One region of the Sphingomonas sp. BE138 genome, then DNA from elsewhere that is predicted to be linked to it. Evidence: predicted binding sites of a transcription regulator. Region 1 holds the regulator's gene; the other holds the start of a gene.

Region 1 (4,459 bases):
GTCGCGCGTGTCGCCGGGATCATGGCCGCCAAGCGCACCAGCGACCTCATCCCCTTGTGCCACCCGCTCCCGATCACGCGGGTCGCTCTCGACCTGTCGCTCGCCGACGACGGTCTCGCCGCGGTCGCGACGGTCGCCACAGACGGCAAGACCGGCGTCGAGATGGAAGCGCTCACCGCCGTCTCGACGGCGCTGCTAACCGTCTACGACATGGCCAAGGCCATCGACAAGACGATGACGATTCAGGACATTCGGATCCTCCAAAAACGCGGCGGCCGCTCCGGCGACTGGCGCGCGCCATGACCCTGCTTCCCGTCGCAGCGGCACAGGCGCGGGTCCTTGCGCTCGGGCGCGCGGTCGACAGCGTCGAGGTGCCGCTTCACGAGGCGCTGGGACGCTGGGCGACCGCCGCGGTCGTCGCGCGACGGACCCAGCCCGCGAGCGACCTGTCCGCCATGGATGGTTATGCGCTGCGCTTCGCCGACCTCTCCAGTCCCTTCCACGTCATAGGAGAGAGCGCCGCCGGCGCGCCGTTCGCCGGCACCGTTGCTGCCGGTCAGGCGGTGCGCATCTTCACGGGCGCCGCGATGCCCGCCGGGGCCGACACGGTGCTGGTCCAGGAAGAGGCCGCGCGCGACGGCGCGATCCTGACGCTCGCCGGCGAAGGCCCCGCGCACGCTGGTCGCAACGTTCGCCCGCGCGGGCTCGACTTTGCGTGCGGCGACATATTGGTCGCGCCCGGCGAGCGGCTGACGCCCGCGCGGCTTGCGGTCGCCGCGACCGGCGGGGTGGCGCGGATCGCGGTTGCGCGGCCGGTCCGCGTCGCGCTGGCCGCGACCGGCGACGAACTGGTCGAGCCCGGCACCGCGAGCCCCCTCACCGCCGACGACGCGCTGCCCGAGTCGAACCGCCTGCTGCTGCGCGCGCTGCTCGCTGACCTGGGGGTCGAGATCGTCGACCTGGGCATCCTCCCCGACCGGCTCGACCGCCTGACCCATGCCTTCGCGACGGTCGATGCCGACGTGCTGGTCACCACCGGCGGTGCGTCGGTCGGCGACCACGACCTCGTCCGCCCGGCGCTCGCCGCCGCGGGCGCCACGCTCGATTTCTGGCGCATCGCGCTGCGCCCCGGCAAGCCGATGCTCGCCGGGCGGCGCGGCGACATGGCGGTGGTCGGGTTGCCGGGCAATCCGGTGTCGGCGTTCGTCACCGCGTTGCTGTTCGTCCGCCCGCTCGTCGCGCATCTCGCCGGCGCAGCGCAGCCGTTCCCGCCCGTGTCCCGCGCGCTCCTCGGCGAGGACCTGCCCGCCAACGGCGAGCGCACCGACTATCTGCGCGCCGAACTGCGCGACGGACGCGCCTTTGCCTCGACCATCCAGGACAGCTCGATGCTGCGGACGCTGGCGCGCTCGACCTGCCTGATCGTGCGCGAACCGCACGCTCCCACGGCGCGCGCAGGCGACTCGGCGGAAATCCTGATGATCGCTTGACGGACAGCATTATGTTCCATAAAGGTTCGCAATCCGTTCACTAGGGAGGCGCCGGAACATGCTGACGCGCAAGCAGCACGAGCTGATCTGCTTCATCGAGGACCGGCTCGCCGACAGTGGCGTGTCCCCCTCGTTCGAGGAGATGAAGGACGCGTTGGAGCTCAAGAGCAAGTCCGGGGTCCACCGTCTCATCAGCGCGCTCGAGGAGCGCGGCTATCTGCGCCGCCTGCCCAACCGTGCCCGCGCGCTCGAGGTGCTCAAGACGCCCGAGCGCGGGGGCGAGACGAAGAAGGTCGCGCCGCCCTCGATCAAGCGCAGCATGCCCGAGCCGGCCAATGACGTGGTCGAGATCCCGCTCCACGGCCGCATCGCGGCTGGTGTGCCGATCGAGGCATTTGAGGGGTCGACGATGCTGCCGGTCCCGGCGGCGCTGCTCGGCGCGGGCGAGCATTTCGCGCTTGAGGTAGCCGGCGATTCGATGGTCGAGGCGGGCATCTTCGACGGCGACTATGCGCTGATCCGCCGCCAGGAAGTGGCGCGCGACGGCGAGATCGTGGTCGCGCTGATCGAGGACAGCGAGGCGACGCTGAAGTATTTCCGCCACGAAGGCGGGATGATCCGCCTCGATCCCGCCAACCGCGCCTACGACCCGCAACGTTATGCTCCTGCGCAGGTCCGCGTTCAGGGCAAGCTCGCCGGGCTGCTGCGCCGCTATTCCTGAACACAGACGATCTCGTCGCCCCTCTTAGGGGCGTAAGGGATGCGCAGACCTAGTCTGTGTGCGGCAAAACTTTAGTCGAAGCTGGTGGAGGGATGGCGCGATTGCCGTCGTGCGATACGTTCAAACAGGGCCGCGTACGCGACTTCTGCAAGCATCCGAGCGGCATGCCTGGAAAGAGCGCCTCGACGCCATCGCTTGTCACGATGTCGCCGCTGGACTCCGGTGGCCGTTCTCGCACGTTCGATGACACCATCCGCACGCAGCTTCGACAATCGCACGGACCGGTGCAAGCATCCGATGCGCGGCGCCGCGGTCACTTGTCCGGATCGCCGGTGCGCGCCGCCACGACCCACGGATGCGCATCGCCCGCGCGTCGCACCGTTGTCACCCGACCGGTGGCGAACGTCACCGCCACCCCGCCAGTGTACGCCAGTGTCGCGCGGTCGAGCGTCAGCCACCGCCCGCGGCACCGCCGCGGCAGTCGCCGCTCGCTGATCACCACATCCGCCTGCCGGCATAGCGGCACCAGCGCCGCGGCCGGCACCAGATAGCCGCTGCGCGTCGCCAGCACTCGCCACCGTCGTTCATCGACCCGCCGCTCCATCCAGCACAAGTCGCGGTTGCACCGCGCACCGCTCGCCTCGCTCAGCAGGTGCGGTTCGCCGTCCAGCCCGCCCGCCTCCGCGAGCAGCCCGCGCATGTAGTCGCCCGTGCGGTCGCGCAACACCGCCACCCCGCCCGCTTGGTCGCGCAGCGCCAGATGCCGGCCGTCACCGGTGACGATCAGGTCGGGCACCGGCGTCGCCACCGTCCAGGCGACCCCGATGGCGATCGGCAGCCATCCGGCATGGCGCCACCGCGTCCGCCAGATCGCCAGCCACAATCCACCGGCCACGATCGCAGCGAACGCGGCGTGGGGCATCACCGGCACCGCCGCCACGGCGCCAGGCGCCGCTGCCACGCCCCGCGCGATCCGCAGCAGCACCGCCAGCCCCTGCCCGACGATCCACCATGCCGGCGCACCCAGCCCCACGCCGTCGAGCAGCAGCGCCGCCGCCTCCGCGGGCATCACCACGAACGTCGTCAGCGGGATCGCAACGATATTGGCGAGCGCCCCGTACAATCCGGCCTGATGGAAGTGGAAGATCGCAATCGGCATCAGCGTCAGCTCGACGGCCACGCCGGTCAGCAGCAACGAGGCGAGCTCGCGCATCAGCCCGCGCCATCGTGGCTCGTCATGCGCCGCGAACCAGCCGCGCACGCGTGGATGCTCGTGCAGCGCGACGATCGCGGTCACCGCCGCGAACGACAGCTGAAAGCTGGCGCCCACCAGCGACTCGGGCCAGGCCAGCAGTACGACCAGTGCGCCGGCCGCCACCAGCCGCAGCGTCAGCGCCTCGCGGCCCAGCGCCAGTGCTGCGAGCACCATCAGCGCCGCGACGCAGCTGCGGATCGTCGGTACCTGCGCGCCCGTCAACCAGGTATATCCGATCGCCGCCACCGCCCCCGCCGCGGCGGCGATCAGCGGCAGCCGCCCGGTCAGCGCCAGCCGCGGCGACAGCGCCAGCAGCCGCAGCGTCAACCACATCACCAGCCCGACCGCCGCGGCGATGTGCAGCCCGCTGACCGACAGCAGATGCGCCAGTCCGGCTTGGCGCATCGCCTCGGCGTCGGGCTCGGCGATCGCGCCGGTGTCGCCGGTCGCCAGTGCCGCCGCGACCCCGCCCGCGCTGCCCGGCAGCCGCGCCTCGATATGGCGGGCCAAGCGTGCGCGCACCTCTGCGCGATCGTCCGCCGCCGGGCGCACCACCGTCACCGGCACAAACCCGCGCCCGCTTGCGCCCAGCCCCTGGAACCACGCGACCCGCGCGAAGTCGTAGGCGCCGGGCACCGCCGGCGGCGCAGGCGGCATCAGGCGCGCGCGAATCCGGATCGTCGCCCCCGCCCCCAGCTCGTCGGGCACCGCGGCGCTATCCAGATTGACGCGCACCCGCGCCGGCGCCGGGCCGGCGCCGTCCCACGCCTGCACCACCAGCGTCACGCGCGTCAGCTTGCGCGCCGGCAGCGGCTCGACCCGCTCCACCACGCCGGTCATCCACGCGATCGCCGGCCGTGCCAGCACCGGCGCGGCGACCCGCTCGGCGCGCGCCCAGGTCATCGCCAGCCCGATCGCCGCCGCCAGCGCGCACCCCGCCACCAGCACCGCCGCACGGCCGCCGCGCGCGCCCGCCAGCGCCGCAAGCCCGGT
Region 2 (4,459 bases), on a different contig from region 1:
TCGTCGGGCGACTTGAGCGCCCGATCCGCGTTGACCTCGCGGCGGTAGCCGAGCTCGTCGACGGTGCATTTCTCGCGCACCGCCGTCACCACGTCCTGCAGTAGCCGTGCCTCGGGCGCATGGTAGAGCACATCGCCGGTCACAACGGCACGGACCCCTGCCCCGCCTGCCTGCCGCGCCAGCGCATCGATCCGGACCGCGTCCCCCGGCCGACGCCGCTGGAACAGGGCCATATAGCCGCGACGCCCGTAGATAGCCTTCAGGTCCTTCAGTGCGGCGACGTTCTCCTCGTCCGCCTCGTGCGGCAGCAGGATGGCGACGACGCCCTCGGACCACGGCTCGAGGTCGTGCCAGTGGAGGAGGCACCCGCCCTTGCCCGCCCGCTTCTTGCCGACGGTGAGCAGCCGCGTGATCCTCGACCAGGCGGGCCGGTCGGTCGGATAGAGCAGCAGGCGCCGGCCGCAGGACAGATCGACGCGCGTGCCCGCGATTGAGCGGACGCCTGTGGCTTTCTGCGCCTCCCATGCCCGCACGACACCCCCAACGGTGCCGATGTCGCTGACGCCGATCGCCGGGTAGCCGAGCAGCGCCGCGGCCGCGAACAGCTCCTCAGGCGACGAAGCGCCGCGCAGGAGCGAAAAGTGGGTGAGCACCTGCAGCTCGACATAGTGGGTCATCCGAAGACCCCGTGCATCCACCAGGACAGGTCGCCCGTATCTTCCTCGAAACCGTCACCGCGTCGGAAGACCCAGTAGCGGCCGCCCGCATCGTCCTCGACACGGTAATAGTCCCGCACCGCCCACACCTCGGCATCGCGGCGCCACCATTCGCCATGGACCCGCTCGGGGCCGTCGCCGGCAACGATCTTGTAGGTCTTGCCCCGCCACTCGAACCGACGCGGTGGCTGGTCCGGCATCAGCGCAATCACGCGCGCCAGCGGCTCCGGCCGGGCAAAGAGGCGGATCGGGCGCTTCCATGCCGGCCATGATCCTGGCATCTCCACCGGGTCGGAGCGGGTGACGGCCCGCTCCGGCACATGGCTTTCGACTGGCGCAAGCCGGTAGACGGCATAGCCTCCAATCCTGCCGGCGATGAAGTCGACCAGGCGCGCTGGGTCCCGCACCAGCGCCTCGCCGGCGAGGACGGCGCCAAGGGCGACCGCATCCAGCGGTTCGGTATGCGGCGCAACCAGCCAGAATTGCTCGAGGCCCATGCCGGGGTCGATCCGCTCGATCCTGAGCTTCAGGAGCCTGAGAAGGTGCGATACCTCGCGCGTCGGGCGCGACGTGCCGACACCCACGACCTGTTCCGTGCCGTCGACGCGCAAAGCCGTGAGGCGGAGTGCCCGTGCGCCCAAGCCTCGCGCCTGCAGGACCTGCGCAAGATCGTTCAGCAGGTCGCCCATAACCTGTTCGATCGCCTCGGCCGTACCGATCGGCTCGAGGAGGCGACGCTCGACGATCGGAACCTCGGCATCCTCGCGCGGGGTGATTGGCTCGGCGACGGCGCCGAGCGCCTGGTCCAGACGCGTGATCGCCGGCAGGCCAAGCCGACGCGCCAGTGGCCCTCGCGCGACCGGCAGCAGATCCGCTACTGTCTCGAAGCCGAAGCGTTTGGCGGCGCTGAGTGCGCTCGGCGCCAGGCGCAAGGCGACGATCGGCAGCGGCGAGATCGCACTGGCGGTTGCACCCGGCTCGACGCGGGTCAGCTCGCTGCGGCCGAAGCGAGCGAGGGCATGGGCCGCCCCTGCGGTGTCAGCGACGGCCACGCGTGCGGTGAAGCCGGCACGACGGCAGAAGGCGATCAGCCACCTGCAGAACCGCTCCTCACCACCATGCAGATGCGCGCAGCCAGCAAGGTCGATCCAGAGCCCATCGGCGGGCGTGACGGCAGCAATCGGAGACCAGCGCCGAACCGCGAACAGCGCCAAGCGGTCGAGGAGTGCAGCATCAGCCTCCGGCTCGGCCGGACGGAAATCGAGATCCGATACGAGCGCGCGCGCATGGGTCGCAGCCATGCCGGGATGGATGCCAAGCGCCCGTGCGCCTTCGCAGGCAGCAACCACCTCCTCGCGCCGGCCAGCCTTCCCGATAAGCGCCAAGGGTGGAAAGCCATGGGTTTTAATATCCAACGGCGATGCTTTTGGCGCCGGATGCCCTGCGATTACGGTCCTATAAGGGTGGCTTGCTGCCTCCGATCGCCGGCCGAGCTCGCGCATAGGCGGCTGCGCATGTGTTGGCAGCGCCGCGATCTGCGTCTCGACGTCGGCGCGGGAAGGCAGGCCCTCGCGTGCCCACCGCGCACCTGGCCGCCAACCGCCGCCCCGCGGCACCGAACAGGCGCCGGGGTCGTCATCTACCGGCAGCTCGAGGACAGGCCGTTCAGGCTGCCGCGAAGCGGACCGTTCCAACCGTCTCAGCCGCTCGATGGCCAAGTCCGGCAGGAACAGCGAGACGACCCGTCTCATCGCTGCCCTCCACAATCAGGGAGAACCCCTCACCCCCACGCTGGCGAGCGCACTCCACCGCCCATCTCGCCCTTCCTACACCCGCGACTTCAAGCCGTTCGGACGGTGAGGTGCCGATCCGCCAGCGCGTCCAGGCCGCGGATGGTTCGGCAAGCGGATCCTCGTTGAGCCCGCGTCGACGGCGCAAAAGCAGGACCGGCATGTCAGCCTCGGCCGCGACCAACTGCAGGCGGCGGGTGGCGACCATGGAGACTTTGCTCGCCTCTGCGACGATGGCAGACGGTGTACCGTCGCGCACCGCATCCTCGATCACCGCCAGAAGGGCCGCGTCATCGCGCGGTTGGGCATGGATCACGGCTGCGGCTGGTAAGCCGATCTGCTCCAGCGCCGGCGCATACAGGTCGGCTCGGCAGCTCGCCCACAACACCGGCCCGCCTGTCGCAGCAGCTTCACGGGCGGCGATGCTGGCGAGGAAGAGGGTCGTTGCCGCATCGTCGACCATCGTGGAACTCTGTGCTGTCGCCTCGTGTAGCGCGCCCGCGCGAAGGCCCCCTGCCCCGAGCCGCCCGTCGATCGCGTCGACGCCGAAAGGCATGATGCGGAAGTCAGTCGCGGGTGTGGCGATCGTCCGAAGATGCGCTATTGACGGCGCTGATGAATCAAGGGCGGCGGGCATAAGGGTTAGACTCTACTCGTTCCCTTTATGTTCCGTTACCGAGCCGCGTTGGTCAAGCCCATCTCGATCGGTTCAGCGCATTGTACCCGGTCACGCGGGAGGTTCGGGGGATCGTCGCTTGAGTGTTCGGAGCTTCGCCGCTGGGTTCGGGACAGCTGCCGTTATCGGCGTTGCGGCGTCCCTTTGGCTCTTGAAAACGGCTGAGGACCGGCCCGTCCGGTATGCGCCGAAGACCTTCTATGATGACAAGGACGACCGGGCGAGCGACACCGGGTTCATCTCGGCCGAGGGAACGCTCGTGGGTCCAGATATGGACGGCCGGACCTTCCTGCACATCGAGTGCCGGCGAGGCCAGGGCTCCTGCCGCATCGCCGATCTATCGAACCTTGGTGCCGCGCGGTCCGTATTCCTGCACACCGACGAATACCCGATCAAGTCGTGGAATGCGGAGACCGTAGTCGCGGAAAGCGACCCTCCCTCCTATGGCTGCAACCGTGTAAGGTTGACCATCCAGCGGCAGGCGCAATCGGTCGAGTATCTCCGCATCCCTATGCCGCAAGCTGACAAATCGCGGTGTCAGGCGTTCGATCGGAAGCCGTACCAGTGGACCTTGGGGGACCAGCCCGCCTAGCATGATGGTCCCACGCCCTGTTGTCCAATCCTAAAGATCGATATTTCGAATTTCCATTGCTTCAGCCGCTAGGTCACCGATCGGTCCAGCTCCGCCCACAATTTGGAACACGACTGTAACATCGTGATCGGTCATTTTGGACAGCATCATCCTCACGGCCTCTGCAGCAACGTGATCTAGAATCGTCGTCGTCTCATCGATCGTCATAACTGTGGTCCGTAGCTTTTGGAGGGTAAAGACATCAGTTGGCGTTTATCGCGAGCAGGGGCGCGCCCTCGAGTGTCACACGGTCGAATGAAAAGACATGTTCTTTCGGGCTTTCCCTACACCGGCCGACGATGCGACCCTTCAAATCATACGAACCATTAGCAAGCACAACCTTAGCGTCACCGCAGATGGGACAATCTGCGGTGTAGCGTCGGATACGCACAAAGCGTTCCTCTCCGCGGCTTGTTCGCTCTAAAACCGCCCCGAAGTCCTCATCCTTCAACAGGGTGTCCGGTATCAGCATAACCTTATCCTCTAGAAGGTCATGCCAATTCTTTTTAGCCGCCCAGATCAGATATGCGGTTATCAAAATGAACAAGACTACCTGAATCGCTTGGGGCAGTGTCCTATATATTTGAAACGTCATTTGAAACCATACGGTCGCCATGCCACACATAATGAGTAGAAGCGTCCCGAA

What was found. Region 1 encodes LexA, which represses DNA repair genes until DNA is damaged. Its sites were predicted from a motif close to GTTCCNCNCTTGTTCT; they were not measured.
Region 2: a site for LexA is predicted at 3,162-3,177, ahead of J2Y58_RS12895 (ImuA family protein). Genes of this name have one in related genera too.

The regions. Positions count from the first base shown of each region.
Region 1 is NZ_JAVDUC010000001.1:114,602-119,060, reverse strand. It holds gene moaC (cyclic pyranopterin monophosphate synthase MoaC) at 1-303, shown strand, start outside; gene J2Y58_RS00550 (molybdopterin molybdotransferase MoeA) at 300-1,490, shown strand; gene lexA (transcriptional repressor LexA) at 1,549-2,211, shown strand; gene J2Y58_RS00540 (ComEC/Rec2 family competence protein) at 2,525-4,459, opposite strand, start outside.
Region 2 is NZ_JAVDUC010000009.1:106,192-110,650, forward strand. It holds gene J2Y58_RS12885 (error-prone DNA polymerase) at 1-677, opposite strand, end outside; gene J2Y58_RS12890 (DNA polymerase Y family protein) at 674-2,467, opposite strand; gene J2Y58_RS12895 (ImuA family protein) at 2,382-2,969, opposite strand; gene J2Y58_RS12900 (hypothetical protein) at 3,262-3,774, shown strand; gene J2Y58_RS12905 (hypothetical protein) at 3,805-3,981, opposite strand; gene J2Y58_RS12910 (hypothetical protein) at 4,016-4,459, opposite strand, start outside.